Regions from separate parts of the Photorhabdus aballayi genome, predicted to be linked through region 2. Evidence: predicted binding sites of a transcription regulator. Region 2 holds the regulator's gene; each other region holds the start of a gene.
The links. Region 2 encodes PurR, which represses purine synthesis genes. Its sites were predicted from a motif close to CANGCAAACGTTTGCNTG; they were not measured.
Positions count from the first base shown of each region.

Region 1 (6,135 bases), on a different contig from region 2:
AAGTTTAATGGGAAAATGATGTTATTTACCAATCGAAAAACGAGGGAGAACTTTCATGTCAAAAGCGGTTATTCTATTAGGTGATACAACAGATCATGGCGGTAAGGTTATTACCGCTATTGATGAATATACTCACAATGGTGTTCCTATAGCAGGTCAAGAAGATTTGGTCGAGTGTCCTCAATGTAAAGGTGTATTTCCTATTATTCAGGGTTCTGGCTCTTTAAAATATAAAGGAAAACCTATTGCGCTTGAAGGAATGCAAACAGCTTGTGGAGCAAAATTAATTGCTAGTCAGAGTAAACTTACCCATGACTTTTGAAATCAATGGAGCTGACGTCCAATAGGACGGGCTCCATGATAAATAAACTCCATAAAGTCATCTAAAATAGTAATGAATTGGTTTTTTCAGCCACATTAAATACATTCAATACACATGAATATTAGAGCCTATAAATTAAATATAGTTTTTGTTTAGTTCGCTATATTGGCTATTATCGCCGCATAACATTTTTAATATTAAGCTGAAAATTTAAATCACTTTATGTGGACCAAAACATTCATAGTGAATAAATTGTTGATCAATTCCCATATCCAATAACTGTTTCGCTACATATTGCATGAAGGGAACTGGACCACAGAAATAGAAATGCATTTCTTCTGTTTTCAACGCTTCATTCAGAACTGTCAGATCCATAAAACCTTTATGTTGATAATGAATACCTTGTTGATCTTCATCCCTTGGTTCACGGTACCAAATTGTGCTAGCAAAATTTGGCATTGCTTGCGCCATTGTTGTGACTTCATTGCTAAACGCGTGATGGCCGCCATGTTCCGCTGCATGTAACCAATTAATTTGGCTATTATGGTTTTGCTGGTGGAGGTGATGCAACATACTCATCATGGGAGTCAAGCCAACGCCGGCAGAAATCAATGTAACCGGCGTTTCTGGTTTAATATCAAGGAAAAAATCACCGCGTGGGGCGGCTAGCCAGACGGTATCGCCTTCTTGCATCTTATCGTGCATATGGTTGGAAACAGTTCCTTGCGGCTCACGTTTAATTGCAATCTGGTAGCTGGAACCGTTTGGCGCCGCCGTCAATGAATACTGGCGAATTTCTCGGTTAGCAAAACTATTATCTTCCAGATAAATGCTCAGATACTGACCAGGTTTGTAATCCATCACTTTCCCGCCATCTTGTGGGACAAATTCAAAGCTGCAAATGACATCGCTTTTTAGCTCTTTCCGGTTGATACGGAATGGGCGCAAACCACGCCAACCGCCATCGGTTGATTCGCCGTTATGATAGATTTGCTCTTCGCGATTGATAAAAACATCAGCGAGTACGCCATAAGCTTTTCCCCAGGCATCCAGAATTTCATTTCCCGGCTGGAACATTTCATCCAATGTTGCCAACAGATGAGTACCGACAATTTGATAATGCTTTGGTTGAATATTCAGACTAGCGTGTTTATGAGCGATTTTTTCCACTGCCGGTAGTAGCACCTCTAAGTTATCAATATTGGCTGCATAGGCGCAGATCGCATTGAACAAGGCTTCACGTTGATCGCCATTAAGTTGATGGCTCATATTAAAAATATTTTTCAGCTCAGGGTTATGTTTAAACATCCGTTCATAGAAGTGTGCTGTCAGTTTTGGACCAGTGGCGGAAAGGAGGGGAATAGTTGATTTGACAGTTGCAATAGTTTGGCTATCCAGCATGGTGAAGCTCCTGAATTTCTTTCAAGTGGGTAATGAAAGTTATAACATATATTTTAAATACAACTTATACCCTTTTTGGGGTTTTGTAAATATAGAAGGCGGTCTTTATGGTGAGAAAAACATGCCTAAAAGATATTTACCCTAAGTAATTGTTTATTTTAGGTCATAAATTCCGACGAAGAGGAAAAATACAGCGCAATTTTCATTATGCTATTTAGCGCCGATACCTCGCTTGCAATAGATATGCAATCGTTTGCGTAAAATATTTTGTCAAGACTATCTCATTCGGTGAAAAGGGTTTACACTGTGTGCCATTCGGCCCCTTGGGGTGTTTTTGAAGAGAAGTTAGCTGAGTCAGGAGAACCCAATGTTAAAGCGTGAAATGAATATTGCTAGTTATGATCCCGAACTATGGCAGGCGATGGAGCAGGAAGTTGTTCGTCAGGAAGAACATATTGAGTTAATCGCTTCTGAAAACTATACCAGCCCAAGAGTTATGCAGGCACAAGGCTCTCAACTTACTAACAAATATGCTGAAGGTTATCCGGGTAAACGCTACTACGGTGGCTGTGAATATGTAGATGTTGTTGAACAATTAGCTATCGATCGTGCGAAGGCGCTGTTTGGCGCTGATTATGCCAACGTTCAGCCACACTCTGGTTCTCAGGCGAATGCGGCAGTTTATATGACTTTATTGCAACCGGGCGATACGGTTCTGGGGATGAATTTGGCGCATGGCGGTCATTTGACTCACGGCTCTCCAGTTAACTTCTCTGGTAAGTTATATAACGTTGTGCCTTATGGCATCGATGAGAGCGGTAAAATCGATTATGACGATATCGCGGCACAAGCTCAAAAACACCAGCCAAAAATGATTATCGGTGGTTTCTCGGCTTACTCCGGTGTGGTTGACTGGGCAAAAATGCGTGAAATTGCAGACAGCATTGGTGCTTATCTGTTCGTTGATATGGCGCATGTTGCTGGTTTGATCGCCGCAGGCGTGTACCCGAACCCGGTTCCTCATGCTCACATCGTTACGACCACGACCCATAAGACACTGGCCGGCCCACGTGGTGGTTTGATTCTGGCGAAAGGCGGCGACGAAGAGCTGTATAAGAAACTGAATTCTTCTGTGTTCCCTGGTTGTCAGGGTGGGCCGCTGATGCATGTTATTGCAGGTAAAGCGGTGGCATTGAAAGAAGCAATGGAGCCAGAATTCAAAGCGTATCAACATCAGGTGGCTGATAACGCGAAAGCTATGGTTGAAGTGTTTTTGGCACGTGGTTACAAAGTGGTATCTGGTGGTACGGAAAATCACCTGTTCCTGTTGGATTTGGTTGATAAAAACATCACGGGTAAAGATGCTGATGCTGCGTTGGGTCGTGCAAATATCACGGTAAACAAAAATAGTGTGCCTAATGATCCGAAGAGCCCATTTGTGACTTCTGGTGTGCGTATCGGTACGCCTGCGATTACCCGTCGTGGCTTTAAGCAAGCTGAAGCACGTGAATTGGCTGGCTGGATGTGTGATGTATTGGACAACATCAATGATGAAGCGACCATTGAAGCCATTAAGCAGAAAGTTTTGACTATTTGCGCAAAATATCCGGTTTACGCATAAATTAAAATTTCAATAAATCATTATATACCCTATGGATTTCAAGATGCATCGCGACGGCAAGGGAGCGAATTCCCGGGAGCATAGGGAACTATGTGACCGGGGTGAGTGAGCGCAGCCAACAAAGAGGCAACTTGAAAGATGACGGGTATAAAACCTGCTCCGGCTAACATTGTTTGCTTAAGTGAGAAATTGAAGAGTGATGTGTGGATATTCCTTGGGGAATATCCATTTCAAGATAACTCTCAATATCTAATTTCTTGAGCTAACTAAGTTAGTTAAGGGCGGGTTTTTTGCATTTTTTACCAGGGGGACTAATGGTTATTCAATCGACGCGCTGGCTGGCGTTAGATTACTTCACATATTTCTTTTCTTACGGGATATTTTTACCTTTCTGGGCAACCTGGCTCCAGGGTGAAGGTATAGAGCACGATATGATCGGGGTTATATTAGGTGTAGGCTTAATTTCCCGTTTTTTAGGCAGTTTATTGATTGCGCCTACAGTTAAAGATCCCGCAAAACTTATTTCTGCACTGCGTATATCAGCATTGATAACCTTTATTTTCGTTGTTGGTTTTACATTAGGAAATCATTGGGCATGGCTCCTATTTGTCATGATTGGTTTCAACCTATTTTTTTCGCCGATGATGCCATTGAGTGATGCGTTGGCGGGAACATGGCAAAAGCAATTTCCTTTTGATTACGGCAAAATACGGGTTTGGGGTTCAATTGCCTTTATTATCAGTTCAGCATTAACTGGGGAATTAATCTCTGTTTGGGGACATCGTGCCATCCTCATCACGATATTGTTTAGCGTCTTCTCTACGTTATTGGTGACATTACTTCGGCCCTCTATCATGCCGGTTGGTGAAGCCAAATCCGCTAAAGTGGATGTCGTGTCATTTAAACAGTTGTTGTCTGAAAAATCGGTACGTCGATTCCTGTTATGTGTGGCTTTATTGCAGGGCGCCCACGCGGGATATTACAGTTTCAGCGCAATTTACTGGGGAAACGCGGGTTATTCTGCCTCGGTAATCGGTTATCTCTGGTCATTGGGCGTAGTGGCTGAAGTGATTATTTTTACTCTGAGTAATAAATTATTTCGACGCTGGAGCGCCCGTAATCTTCTGCTGCTTTCTGGTATCTGTGGTGTTGTTCGCTGGGGATTGATGGGAACATTCACCTCATTACCGGTGTTGATCATCATTCAAATCTTGCATTGTGGTACGTTCACTGTCTGCCATTTGGCAGCGATGCGTTTTATCGGTTCGAGAAAGGAAGGAGAAATTGTGCGTTTGCAAGCGGCTTATTCCGCATTGGCGATGGGGGGCGGTATCGCTGTCATGACGGTAATTGCCGGATTTATGTATGATTATCTGCACAGTGGCATTTTCTGGATGATGGCTTTGGTTGCTTTTCCTGCTATCTTCTTGCGACCACAGGTTAAAGCTTATAATTATTAACAATATAAATTTACTGCCTATCCCAATAAGGCTATTTTATTTGCCGTTCTTTGCCATAAAGAGCGAACTTGGGCAGTGCTCAGACATTGAACGCACGTTAGTGCGGCCCGTAGGGCGAGCGGAGCGAGTCATCCTCACGTACTACGTGTACGCTCCGGTTTTTCCGTGCTGTCCGTGTTCACTGTTCATTTATAAGAATGGCCTGCAATAATTACGCCTATTGGGACAGGCACTTAGTTTCTTACAATATTTTTGTAAGAAACTAAAGACCTCAATAATATTTTTATGAGATATCATGTCGAATAAATTAACAATAAAAGATATCGCTCGCTTGGCTAATGTCGGTAAATCAACAGTCTCGCGGGTATTAAACAATGAAAATAGCGTAAGTCCACAAGTACGTGAAAGAGTTGAAGCGATTATTCAACAAAATAATTTTATTCCATCTAAGTCAGCAAGAGCGATGCGAGTAAAAAGTGACAAAATTATTGCTTTAATTGTGTCGCGTCTGGGATCTTTTTCAGAGAATTTATCGATAAGTACTATGTTGCCTCTGTTTTACCAGCATGGTTACGATCCGATTATTATGGAAAGTAATTTTGATCCACTGCTATTACAGGAACATCTACGTCAGTTGGCATTACGTCATGCAGATGGCATTATTTTGTTCGGTTTTACCGGATTGCCAGAAGAGCTTCTCTGCCCTTGGCGTGACAAAATAGTGGTATTTGCCCGTGAATATACCGGTTTTTCTTCTGTATGTTATGACGATATTGGCGCTGTCCGTTTATTGATGAATGAATTCTATCGGCAGGGGCACAGAAATATCAGTTTTCTCGGCGTAGACGATTGTGATACCACAACAGGTTTGCTTCGCCATCAATCCTATCTGGCTTGCTGTGAACAGAAAGATTTGCGCCCGCTTTCTGTTCAATGTGATTTAAGCTATCAGAGTGGGTTTCAGCATGTTAATAAGGTATTGAGAGAGAAAACAACAGCTTTAATCTGTGCAACCGATAGTTTGGCTTTAGGTGCATATAAATATTTGCAGCAGAATAATCGGGAAGATATACAAATAGGTAGCATTGGTAATACGTCTTTATTGAATTTTTTATACCCTAACACGCTTTCTATTGACTTGGGTTATAGTGAGGCAGGTAAATATGCAGCCGGTCAATTAATCGCGCAAATAAATCGCCAATACGCCAAACAACAAGTAATCATTCCGAGTAAGTTGGCTTAAAAATAAGAAATATTGCTGTCTCAATGTGATCTTCAACCCATTTTTGGGAACGTTCCCATGACAAGCATAAGCAAATGATATTAGGATG
Region 1 is NZ_JAPFCD010000032.1:17,963-24,097, reverse strand. Features, by position in the region: gene OO184_RS15655 (Imm52 family immunity protein) at 1-8, shown strand, start outside; gene OO184_RS15650 (PAAR domain-containing protein) at 56-322, shown strand; partial or broken gene hmpA (NO-inducible flavohemoprotein) at 533-1,726, opposite strand; gene glyA (serine hydroxymethyltransferase) at 2,091-3,344, shown strand; gene OO184_RS15635 (3-phenylpropionate MFS transporter) at 3,659-4,804, shown strand; gene treR (trehalose operon repressor TreR) at 5,100-6,047, shown strand.
Region 1: a site for PurR is predicted at 1,966-1,983, ahead of glyA (serine hydroxymethyltransferase). Genes of this name have one in related genera too.

Region 2 (6,135 bases):
TTGGGATAGGCAATTAGCTAACAAAGCAGGATGCGAAGACGCAAAATGCAAAAAATAACAAAGAATCAAAGTAAAAAATCTTAAAGATGACTAATCCATGAGTTTAATGGGGGCAGTCATTGCTCCTGAAAACCTCAAATTCCAGGTGATTTATAATAAAGAGCTTTATTGAGTATAAGGGCGTAAAATTGTTTCATCAATTAATAAATAAAGGCTGAAATTAATTGATAATTAGCAGCCTTTATTGAGATAACAATTTGATTAATATTAGGAATTCTGTTCGACTGTTTGAATGCGGCGATTAGCGTTTTTTTTCCACTGTATAAAATATCCTAATGCCATTGGAACAACGGTAGCAACCATGACAGTAGTTGTGGAGATAAGTGGATTGCTGATAAATGCCGATACGATCAGGCTGGCAATGAAACAGAGCCCTAATTGAAGCGTATTTTGTAATGCCGTGGCTTTTCCGCTGTCTTGTGGATAAGCGGATAAAGCATTTGCTACTGCAATTGGGTATGATGCGCCATTCATCGCGGCCATAAAGCAGAAAGGCACCAGAATAGTGAATAGCGTTGGCTCGCTAAATTTTGCAATCAAATAGAGCGCAATCATGCTGACAGCGTAGCCAATTAACAGATAAGGGAAAATAATTTCACTTTTTATTTTGGCCAAAATACTGCGGCATCCATAACCTCCAACGATAAAGGCCAGCGTTTGAGGGACATAACTCAAACCGATGTCATTTGGAGTATATCCCATTTCACCAAGAATCGACGGTGAGCCGGTTAACCAGGCAAAAAAGCCGGCGCTACATGATGCGAATATTAGAACATTGCCACTAAATAGTGGTGATTTTAATAGCGTAAGGAAAGAGGCACTATTTGTTTGCATTTGAGTTTCACGGTTTTTGCGATTTTCTTGCAAGAACAGAGTAAAAAACAACAGTAATAATGTAATTGTCAGTAAGACTAGGAAAATGGTGCGCCAGCCGCCATGTTGCAACAGCCAGGCCCCTACCAAAGGCGCCAGGGCAGGGGAGAGCGCAACCAGGGGCATAATCGTTGCAAAAACACGTTTGGTACGATTGGAATCGTAACGATCAATAACTAATGCTTGCCATGAGACAGCGGCTGAACAAACACCTATGGCTTGGATAAAACGCAAAACTAAAAGTTGGGTGGAGTCTGTTACCCACATCATACCCAGACAGCCAATGGAAAACAGGGATAACCCGGTGATGATAATCGGCTTTCTGCCAAAGCGATCTGAAAGAGGCCCCCACAAAAGTTGCGCAAAGGCGAAACCGGCAAGAAAGATACTTAGGCTGGCACTAATTGCGTTTGCCGATGTACCTAATTCTTGTTGCATAGCACCGAATGCTGGCAGATACATATCAATAGCCAGATAACCTAGCATACTCAAGCCTGCAAGATAGAACATAAACTGACTTGAGTTTTTCATTTGATTACTCTCTTTGAATGTCATGATTGAAATAATTTGCAGTGATGGGTAGATAACAATATTGACACATATTCTATATGTCGTGATTTTTACTTGTGAAATGGTAATATTTGCATAGTGCTGTGAAAAAAATTGAAAGGTAAAATTATGTGGTCGGAATATTCACTTGAAGTCGTGGATGCGGTTGCCAGAACAGGCAGTTTTAGTGCCGCTGCATCGGAGCTGCACCGTGTCCCTTCTGCGATCAGTTATACCGTAAGACAATTGGAAGAGTGGCTTGCTGTTTCGTTGTTTGAGCGTCGTCATCGGGATGTGGAATTAACTGAGGCAGGCGCTATTTTTATCAAGGAAGCTCGCTCTGTTATCAAAAAAATGATTAACACTCGTCACCAGTGTCAACAAATTGCCAATGGCTGGAGAGGGCAATTTAGTATTGCTATTGATCGGGTTGTCAAACCGGAACGTAGTCGTCAGCTTATTCTTAATTTCTATCACCATTTTCCTGATATAGAGCTTTTTGTTCATCAGGAGGTGTTTAATGGTGTATGGGACGCGCTGGTGGATAGTCGAGTTGATGTTGCAATTGGTGCAACCCGGGTAGCTCCAGTCGGGGAAAGGTATAGTTTCCGAGATATGGGGTTTATGCCCTGGCTATGTGTTGTTAGCGCAGGTCATGCGCTGACTCAGTCGCCGGGTCCGCTATCTGATGACCAAATGCGGCCTTATCCCAGTTTGTGCCTTGAAGATACATCCCGTAATTTACCGAAGCGTGACACTTGGAATCTGGATAATCAGCGCAGGCTAGTGGTTCCTGATTGGGAGTCTGGTCTGTCTTGCTTGAATGAGGGGTTATGTGTGGGAATGGTGCCTAAGCATAGGGCAATGCCGCTTATTCGGCAGAAGAAACTAGCCGTGCTGGAATTGGAACAGCCTTTACCAGACAGTCCATGTTGTTTGGCATGGGTACAAAACAGCCATTCTCCAGCATTAAGTTGGCTGCTTGACTATCTTGGCGATAGTGAAACACTTAATGCTGAATGGCTTCAGGATGAATAGAGCGGATTAACGACGATAATCGATAAATGGGCCATCTACGACAGAGCGTCGTTCAACCAGGCGAGGATGTACTTCAATAGTTTGCGCATCTTCACGTTTGTTGATTATTCTGTCCAGTAACATAGAAAATGCCATTTGCCCCAGTCGTTCTTTTGGCTGATGAATGGTGGTCAATGCCGGAGAGAAATAACGAGCGTTGCGTATATTGTCATAGCCGATGATAGAAATATCCTGTGGGACGCGTAATCCTAATTCATCGGCAGCACAAATAGCCCCCATAGCCATAACATCTCCGCCGCAGAAAACCGCAGTCGGACGCTGTTTTTGATTCAGGATTTGATGCATAGCTTTATAGCCCGATTCTGGCTCAAAATCCCCTTGAATAATCCACTCTTCTCTAATCGGAATGTTGGCTTCTTTTAACGCCTTCAAGAATCCTTGATGGCGGCCGCCGCCGGTATTTCGTGCCAGAGGGCCGGGGATCGCGCCAATGTCACGATGACCGCGCTCGATAAGATAACGACCAGCCAGATAACCGCCGTGTAATGCGTTATCAATAATCGTATCGGTGAAATCACTTCTGACTTGTCCCCAATCCATGACGACCATTGGAATATTGCGATAATCTTCTAACATTCCCAACAACTGTTCCGGGTATTCTGAACACATAATCAGCAGTCCATCTACACGTTTTTGCGCCAGCATGGCGAGATAAGCTTTCTGTTTATCAATGTTATTGTGTGAGTTACATAAAATCAGCGTATAGCCTTTGCTATAACAACTGTTTTCAACGGCCTCAATGACTTCAGCAAAATAGGGGGCTTCACTGGACGTTGCCAGTAATCCGATCGATTTTGTGTGGTTAACTTTCAGACTGCGAGCTACAGCACTGGGTGAATAATTCAGAGCCTTAATAGCAGCCCAAACGGCAGCTTTAGTATCTTCAGCGACGAAGCGGGTTTTATTAATAACATGGGATACGGTAGTGGTTGAGACGCCAGCGTGCTTAGCCACATCTTTGATCGTTGCCATGAGGTGAAAGACTCCTGACCTTTTGGTCTAAATTTAAAACGTTTTGTTAATCGCTTACCAGCCCTTTTACACAGGCACTGGTAATAAGTTAGCGATAAATCCTGGATTTTGTCTGATCTGGCTCAAAAGTGAAAGCAATAATCAGTGTTATAAAATGTATGGTAATCGCTATTTATGCTTTTCCTTGTGTAAGGGCAATTAACCATCTCAATAGATTGGTATTTGTCGTTATAAACTTTTCATTCTGAGGAGGCTCTATGAATACCGATTTGAAGCTTGGTTTATTTACTGCTGTCAGCACGTTGGTGATGATTGCCATTTTTGCCGCTCTTTGCTTGATCTTTGCCTGATGTTTTGAACTGATTAGATGATTTAAAAATTGGGCTTTACGTTAAAGGAAATTGGGCAGATAGTCTCAGTGGTTTATCTGCCCTTTGCCTTTGAGTGTTAAAACAGTTTAAGTATTAAAACAAATAGTAATGAATTAATCTGATGGTTGTTAAGCCAGATTTTCTGTAACAAATTCCCAGTTAATTAACGCCCAGAAATTTGCTAGTGGTAGTTGCTTGACGTATTCACGATAGCCGGACTGCTATCTGTTTTCCTAGCCCGCGAAGCCTAGTCCAGCACTAAAATCTTCCACCGTTGTATCGGTAAATTTCTGGTTATCCTAACAACTTCTACGATAAATAACAGTGAGAATGATGTCATCTGCGCCAGGATAAGAAAAGATCAGGATACATCTTAGTGAGAGAAAATGGTATTCTCCGTAATATTGTGACGATGTTGGTTATCAACATAGTGTTGGTTTAAAGGAAATAAAAATGACGACTATTGATAAGATTGAACGCCAAATTAAAGAAAACCCAATTTTATTGTATATGAAGGGTTCTCCTAAATTGCCAAATTGTGGATTTTCTGCTCAGGCTGTTCAGGCTTTGTCTGCATGTGGTGAACGTTTTGCTTACGTAGATATTTTGCAAAATCCAGATATTCGTGCAGAATTGCCAAAATATGCTAATTGGCCAACCTTTCCTCAGCTTTGGGTGGAAGGTGAGTTGATAGGTGGATGCGATATTATCATTGAAATGTATCAGCGTGGTGAGTTACAAACATTAATCAAAGAAACTGCTGATAAATATCGTTCTCAGGCCGAAGACGCGACAGAGTAATTTTTTAATTACTTAACACCCTATGGATTTCAAGATGCATCGCGACGGCAAGGGAGCGCAGCCAACAAAGAGGCAACTTGAAAGATAACGGGTATAGACAGATTATTATGCTATCTCCCCATATATTGATATATGGGGGGTATTATTGCTTAAGTTTAGATTTGATTATATTAATCTAGCCGCTCAGCTATTTATCCGGCTTTTTCTTCTGCTGCCGTCGCTAATGGCCAACCACCAAGTTGTTTCCAACGGTTAACCATTTCACAGAATAATTCAGCGGTACGATCAGTATCGTATAAAGCACTGTGAGCCTGATGATTGTCGAATGGGATGCCGGCGGTGATGCAGGCTTTTGCTAAGATTGTTTGTCCTAATACCAGGCCGCCTAAAGCAGCGGTGTCAAAAGTTGCAAACGGATGAAACGGATTGCGCTTTAGTCCGGTGCGCTCCGCGGCAGCCATAACAAAGCTATGATCGAAGCTAGCATTATGAGCAACGATAATTGCCCGATTACAGTGATTATTTTTTATCCCTTTACGAACCATTTTAAAGATAGCGTGTAGAGCTGCATATTCACTCACTGCTCCACGTAGCGGATTTAATGGATCAATGCCGGTGAACGCCAGGGCTGCTGGTTCAAGATTGGCTCCTGCAAATGGCTCAATATGGAAGTGAAGCGATTCGCCAGGCGTTAGCCAACCTTCACCATCCATCTCCAGTGTAACGGCGGCAATTTCAAGTAATGCATCTGTTTTGGCATTAAAGCCGCCAGTTTCAACATCAATAACAACAGGGTAATAACCGCGAAAACGTCCGCTAAGGACGTTTGGCTCTTTTTTATCGGACATCAGATCGAGTTACCTAGGGCGTTGCTGGCATTTTTGTTTTCAATAAGTTCAATTTTGTAACCATCTGGATCTTCAACGAAAGCAATAATGGTTGTTCCGCCTTTTACAGGGCCTGCTCCACGGGTAATGTTACCTCCGGCTTTGCGAATAGATTCACAAGTGGCTGCGACATCATCAACACCTAATGCAATGTGACCAAAGGCATTTCCCATTTCATAATGGTCAACTCCCCAATTATAGGTTAACTCGATGACTGCTCCTTCGCTTTCATCAGCATAGCCAACGAAGGCGAGTGAGTATTTATATTCGGTGTTTTCACTGGTGCGTAGCAGACGCATTCCTAACACTTCAGTGTAAAAATTAATGGAGCGTTGCAGATCGCCAACACGGATCATGGTATGGAGTAAACGCATAATTACCTCTAATTTAATGGTTTTACCGATATTTTTGTGCGATAGGTCGCACAAAAACCACTAACTATAACGTGTCTTACGGTTACAGTTCAATTTGCCCATAATTATAATTTATTCTCATCTAGGTTTATAATTAAATATAGTATGTTA
Region 2 is NZ_JAPFCD010000001.1:133,374-139,508, forward strand. Features, by position in the region: gene punC (purine nucleoside transporter PunC) at 268-1,464, opposite strand; gene punR (DNA-binding transcriptional activator PunR) at 1,612-2,520, shown strand; gene purR (HTH-type transcriptional repressor PurR) at 2,527-3,552, opposite strand; gene OO184_RS00410 (Grx4 family monothiol glutaredoxin) at 4,377-4,724, shown strand; gene rnt (ribonuclease T) at 4,916-5,572, opposite strand; gene gloA (lactoylglutathione lyase) at 5,572-5,985, opposite strand.

Region 3 (6,135 bases), on a different contig from region 2:
TAACGTGATCCTCACCAATCTGTTCACGCAGGCGTACAACGGTATCTTCGATAATAGAAGCAGGTGTCCACAGCGCTTCGCATTGGCATATATCCAGGACAAAACGCTCCAATATACGCTGCCCTTGATGGGTATGGGTGACTTCCGGGTGGAATTGCACGCCGTAAAAACGTTTTTCTTCATTTGCTATGATGGCGAATGGACAGGTATCAGTGCTGGCGATAGTGATAAAATCCTCAGGAATTGCAGTAACTTTATCACCATGACTCATCCATACATCCAATAATGGTTTACCTTGCTCATTTAATGAATCCTGGATTCCACGGAATAATGCACTTTCCGTTTTAATCTCAACCTGAGCATAACCAAATTCACGCTGAGTAGAATCTTCTACCTTACCACCAAACTGCACTGACATCGTTTGCATGCCATAGCAAACCCCCAGAACTGGAACGCCAGCGTTAAAAACATATTCAGGTGCACGTGGACTTCCTTGGGCGGTGGTACTTTCCGGGCCACCGGAAAGAATAATGCCGCTTGGGTTGAATTCGCGGATTTGCTCTTCTGTGACATCACATGCCCAAAGTTCACAATAAACCCCGATTTCACGGATACGGCGAGCAATCAATTGAGTATATTGCGAACCAAAATCAAGGATAAGAATGCGGTGCTGATGGATATTAGTTGTCATGTGCGGTGAATTCCAAAAAAACAAGTAACAAATAGAGATAAGTGGCCCTTATATGGGCCACAATAAATATGGATTACAAACCTAACCGGTAGTTTGGAGACTCTTTGATAATGGTGACATCATGAACGTGGCTTTCCTGAATACCTGCACCACTGATGCGAACAAATTCTGCTTTGGTTCTCAATTCATCAATAGTTGCGCAGCCGGTCAGCCCCATACAGGAACGCAAGCCTCCCATTTGCTGATGGACAATGTTTTTCAGCAAACCTTTATAAGCAACACGGCCTTCAATACCTTCCGGTACCAATTTGTCTGCGGCATTATCAGTTTGGAAATATCGATCAGAAGAGCCTTTAGACATCGCTCCCAATGATCCCATGCCACGATAAGATTTAAATGAACGTCCTTGGTATAGCTCAATTTCTCCCGGTGACTCTTCTGTCCCTGCCAACATTGAACCCACCATAACACACGACGCTCCCGCGGCGATGGCTTTGGCAATATCGCCAGAGAAACGAATGCCGCCATCGGCAATAACTGGAATACCAGTGCCTTCCAATGCTTCAACCGCATCAGAGATAGCGGTAATTTGCGGCACCCCTACACCGGTAACAATACGGGTAGTACAGATAGAACCGGGACCAATACCGACTTTAACCGCATTGACGCCAGCCGCTACCAGCGCTTTTGCGCCTTCCCCGGTCGCCACGTTACCACCAATAATTTGTAGGTCTGGGTACTTAGCGCGAGTTTCACGGATACGTTGCAGTACCCCTTCAGAATGACCATGCGAGGAATCAATAAGCAGAACATCAACACCAGCGGCAACCAATGCATCAATACGCGCTTCATTGCCAGCACCCGCTCCAACCGCAGCACCAACACGTAAACGACCACGTTCATCCTTACAGGCGTTCGGTTTACGTTCCGCTTTCTGGAAATCTTTAACCGTGATCATGCCAAGTAAATGAAAGTTCTCATTAACTACCAGCGCTTTCTCAACACGTTTTTCATGCATTTTCTGCAACACAACTTCACGGGCTTCACCTTCTTTTACTGTCACCAGACGCTCTTTAGGCGTCATTACCGCAGTAACAGGCTGATCCAAATCGGTAACGAAACGTACATCACGGCCAGTAATAATACCAACCAACTCATTTCCTTCAGTGACGACCGGATAACCCGCAAAACCATTACGCTCGGTCAATTCTTGAACTTCACGCAGCGTTGTTTCCGGCGCCACAGTGACCGGATCTGTCACAACACCGCTCTCATGTTTTTTGACTCGGCTAACTTCTTCTGCCTGACGCTCAATAGACATATTTTTATGGATGAAACCCATTCCACCTTCCTGAGCCAATGCGATAGCCAAACCGGATTCAGTAACGGTATCCATAGCGGCAGACAACATAGGCACTTTTAGAAGAATGGTGGAAGTCAGTTGAGTAGACAGGTCAGCAGTGTTAGGCAAAACAGTAGAGTGAGCAGGAACTAACAGAACATCATCGAAGGTTAAAGCTTCTTTTTTAATTCGTAACATAAGCAATATCTCACCAATCTGCTGAAAATTTAAGGAATAAAATATTGCCGCGGCATTATACAGAACGTAATCGGTTGCCTCCAGCATTTTATCAAAAAATTTCTTGCTTACTTCATGATGCAGGTTAGTATCAGCACATTAAGTTATTGTTTTGAAATTTGATCTTACTCACATGTCACTATCTTTTAACACTGGAATTTTTTCTGTTAGTCGCCTGAATCAGACGGTTCGGCAACTGCTCGAAATGGAAATGGGTAGAATTTGGCTAAGCGCTGAAATATCCAACTTTTCTCAACCCTCCTCCGGGCACTGGTACTTCACGCTAAAAGATGAGCGTGCCCAAGTGCGGGCAGCAATGTTTCGCAGTAGCAATCAGCGGGTGACATTCAGGCCACAAAATGGTCAGCAGATTTTGGTCCGTGCGGCAATCACGCTTTACGAGCCAAGAGGGGACTATCAGCTTATTGTTGAAAGTATGCAACCCGCCGGTGATGGTTTGTTACAGCAACAGTTTGAATTATTGAAACAAAAACTCAGTGCAGAAGGGTTATTTGACCAAAGCCATAAAAAACCGTTGCCATCCCCTGCTCAACAGCTTGGTGTAATTACTTCAGCCAGCGGCGCAGCCCTGCATGATGTTTTGAACATTTTAAAGCGCCGTGATCCATCATTACCCATCATCATTTATCCGACAGCGGTTCAGGGAACAGAAGCGCCGTTACAGATTATCCGAGCTATTGAATTAGCTAATGAACGGCGGGAGTGCGATGTATTGATTGTCGGACGCGGAGGCGGCTCTTTAGAAGACTTATGGAGTTTCAACGACGAACAAGTCGCCAGAGCGATTTTTCACAGTAATATTCCGATAGTCAGTGCGGTCGGTCATGAAACGGATGTCACTATCGCTGACTTTGTCGCAGATTTACGCGCCCCGACACCATCAGCGGCGGCTGAGTTAGTCAGCCGTAATCAGCTCGAATTGTTACGCCACATTCAGTCGCAACAACAGCGGTTGGAAATGGCAATGGATTACTTCTTTGCCAAAAAACAACGTATTTTCAGTCTGTTATCTCATCGTTTACAGCAACAACATCCTCATTTACGACTAGCGCGTCAGCAAAACTTACTGGTCAGTTTACGCCAACGACTCACTGACAGTTTACAACGGCACTTAAAGCAAAGCAGCCTGGCTTATGAGAAATTACAGCAACGGCTCTGGTACGCAGAACCTAGCCCGCAGATCCACCAATATAGCCAACAGATTCAGCAACAAGATTTTCGGTTAAGACAAGCGATCGAAAGGCAAATCAGCCGTTCCAGAGAAAAATTTGCTATTTCCTGTTCACGGATGGAAGCTGTTAGCCCTCTGGCGACACTGGCCCGTGGTTATAACATCAGTCAAACCTCGGATGGAAAATTACTGAAACAAACTAAACAGGTACATGTTGGTGATGTCCTGAATACCCGTTTACAAGATGGCTGGATTGAGAGTGAAGTATTGAAAATCAAGAAAGAACGGAAAAAACGATCTGCAAATCTGAAATAGTGGCCTTCCTTTGCCACTTATTTTTCCTATAAATAATCAGAAACGAATTTCTGCGCCGGCAATATAGGTCCGGCCCCGAGCGGTTTGCATAGCCGAAGTTTGCTCAGTCATTAATGGAGAAGAATTTGCACGATTAAGCGCTTCAGAATAATTTTTATTTGCCAAGTTCTGTATTGAAAATTTCAACAACACATTGTGATTTATCTGATAATCGCTATAAAGATCGACTATCGTTGGGATTTTAGGTTCTTCTTGCTGTACAACCCTCCCCTCGTCATCAAAATTATATTGATCCGGGTCCAGCCGATGAGAATTACCGGTATATTTAACAATCGCACCAATACGGAGTTTCTCATCAAATAAACGAATACCCGTATCCAACGTCATAAAGCTATCAGGTAATTGTGACAACGGCTCTGCACCAAAATGCGCTGTAGCAGCAGAGGTTGGCTGACGAGTTTTTTGCCAACTATAAGCCAATTTGCTATAAAACATACTCGCATCATAATCAGCAGCAACTTCATATCCGTGTATTTTTACCGGAGTCAAGCTATTGTGATAGATATACATTTTGATGTTAGGATCGACTTCATTGTAATCTGTCGAACTATCGTTTCTACATGTTTTTCTATTGCCACATATAAGCCAGATATCACTGAGAATATAATTTTTTACTTTAGTATGATACCAAGCAGCTTTCAGACGGAAAATATCCCCCTTTACAATTAAATCTGGGCGGAAACTGTTAAAGCCAATTTGATAAGTGTCTGATGTCTCTCCTTTCAGAAATGGATTCATGGAGCCACCACCTTCATTACTATAGAAAGTCTCCTGAATATTTGGTGCTCTCATTGAACGGGCATAACTAACGAATGGTTGGAACTCAGGAATAATTTCTGCTGATAGTAAAACCCCTGGGTTAAACCCACGTTCTTTTAAATCTAATTCGGTTGCTCCTTGGGGAAAACAAGGAATCCGTAGATCACAAGCCGGTTTATAGCCTTTGACACTGTAATCCATATAATTAAACGTAATATCTGCCTGATAAATTCCACGATTTATTTTCAACCCACCATAAATACTGGCAATATCTTGTTTGCCACTTGGCGCGAAAACATTATTTTCTTTTACTTCGCCATCTGTCTTTTTATATTTTTCCTTTTCTTTTTCGTCTTTACCTTGACCAGAATAAACACTACTCGTTGTCCTACTATATTCGGTTTCCATCAACTTACTGCCAAATGTTAACTCAAAATTTGTATCTCCATAATCGAAGCGACTAATATTACTGATATCTATTGCATCTGACTTATTTTTAGCGTTGCTATTTAGCAACTTAAAAAGTGCATCGCCTTCATAGCGTTGACTACTCTCACTGGTGCTGACCTGTAATTTTATATCAACCCATTCACTAAATGGAGTATAATTGTATTTTACATAAATATCCCGACTATCAATATGGCGGCGGGTGAATTTATTATGATAGTTCCGACCGCTTATCTCCATATCATGAAATTCATTTGGTTCAATTTTTATTTTCATTAATTGCGAATTGGGTTTTTGTTTAAACGATTTATCTGTAACAAACTCATCGCTTAATACTCCATCGCCATTCTTATAATGTGCATCAATTGAATGCCCGCTGACAGCCAACATAGCGCCTACTGAACCTTCAGAACTGAAAGCCGGTGTTTTACCCGCAACCGCTATCATGCCATTATAGCCAATACCATTATTTCCATAAGCTGTTTTTGTGCGTACTCCCAATGAATTCCCTGCGAATATCACATCATCTACACCAATTGTGCGAAAATTAGCGCTACCCACTAATGCATTAACACTACCTGAGCCATCAGATTGACCACGGTTGACATCAACTCCGACAATAAAATTAGGATCAATGATTGTACCGAATTGGTTATAAGTAGTACCGTGCGCAGGACTCGTCGGAGATGTGCCATAAAAACTCTGGCTAACACCATCAACCATCATATTCACTCGACCAAATCCACTTAATCCACGAATATTCACACTCACCGTTCCCTGCCCCGGATCTATTTGCGTATAGGTCCCTGGCATACTGCGTAATATGCTATCCATTGATTGAAGTTTTGTATCTTCTCCTTTAGAACTGTAAGAACCGGGCCTTTCCATTGCCCGCACTTCGGCATCATCCTGCGAACCAGAAACCTTAAGGCTGCTGAACTTCATTACCTTATCTGATTTCCTTTCTTGTTTTTCCTCACCATAAGCAAACCCTTGCAGCCCAATTAAAACCACACCGGCCCCTGCTATCTTTGTCATTATTTTCATTTCAATCATCCCAAATGCATACAAATCAATATTTGCTCACATACC
Region 3 is NZ_JAPFCD010000018.1:67,612-73,746, reverse strand. Features, by position in the region: gene guaA (glutamine-hydrolyzing GMP synthase) at 1-691, opposite strand, end outside; gene guaB (IMP dehydrogenase) at 765-2,231, opposite strand; gene xseA (exodeoxyribonuclease VII large subunit) at 2,404-3,777, shown strand; gene OO184_RS11705 (TonB-dependent receptor domain-containing protein) at 3,814-6,090, opposite strand.
Region 3: a site for PurR is predicted at 2,295-2,312, ahead of guaB (IMP dehydrogenase). Genes of this name have one in related genera too.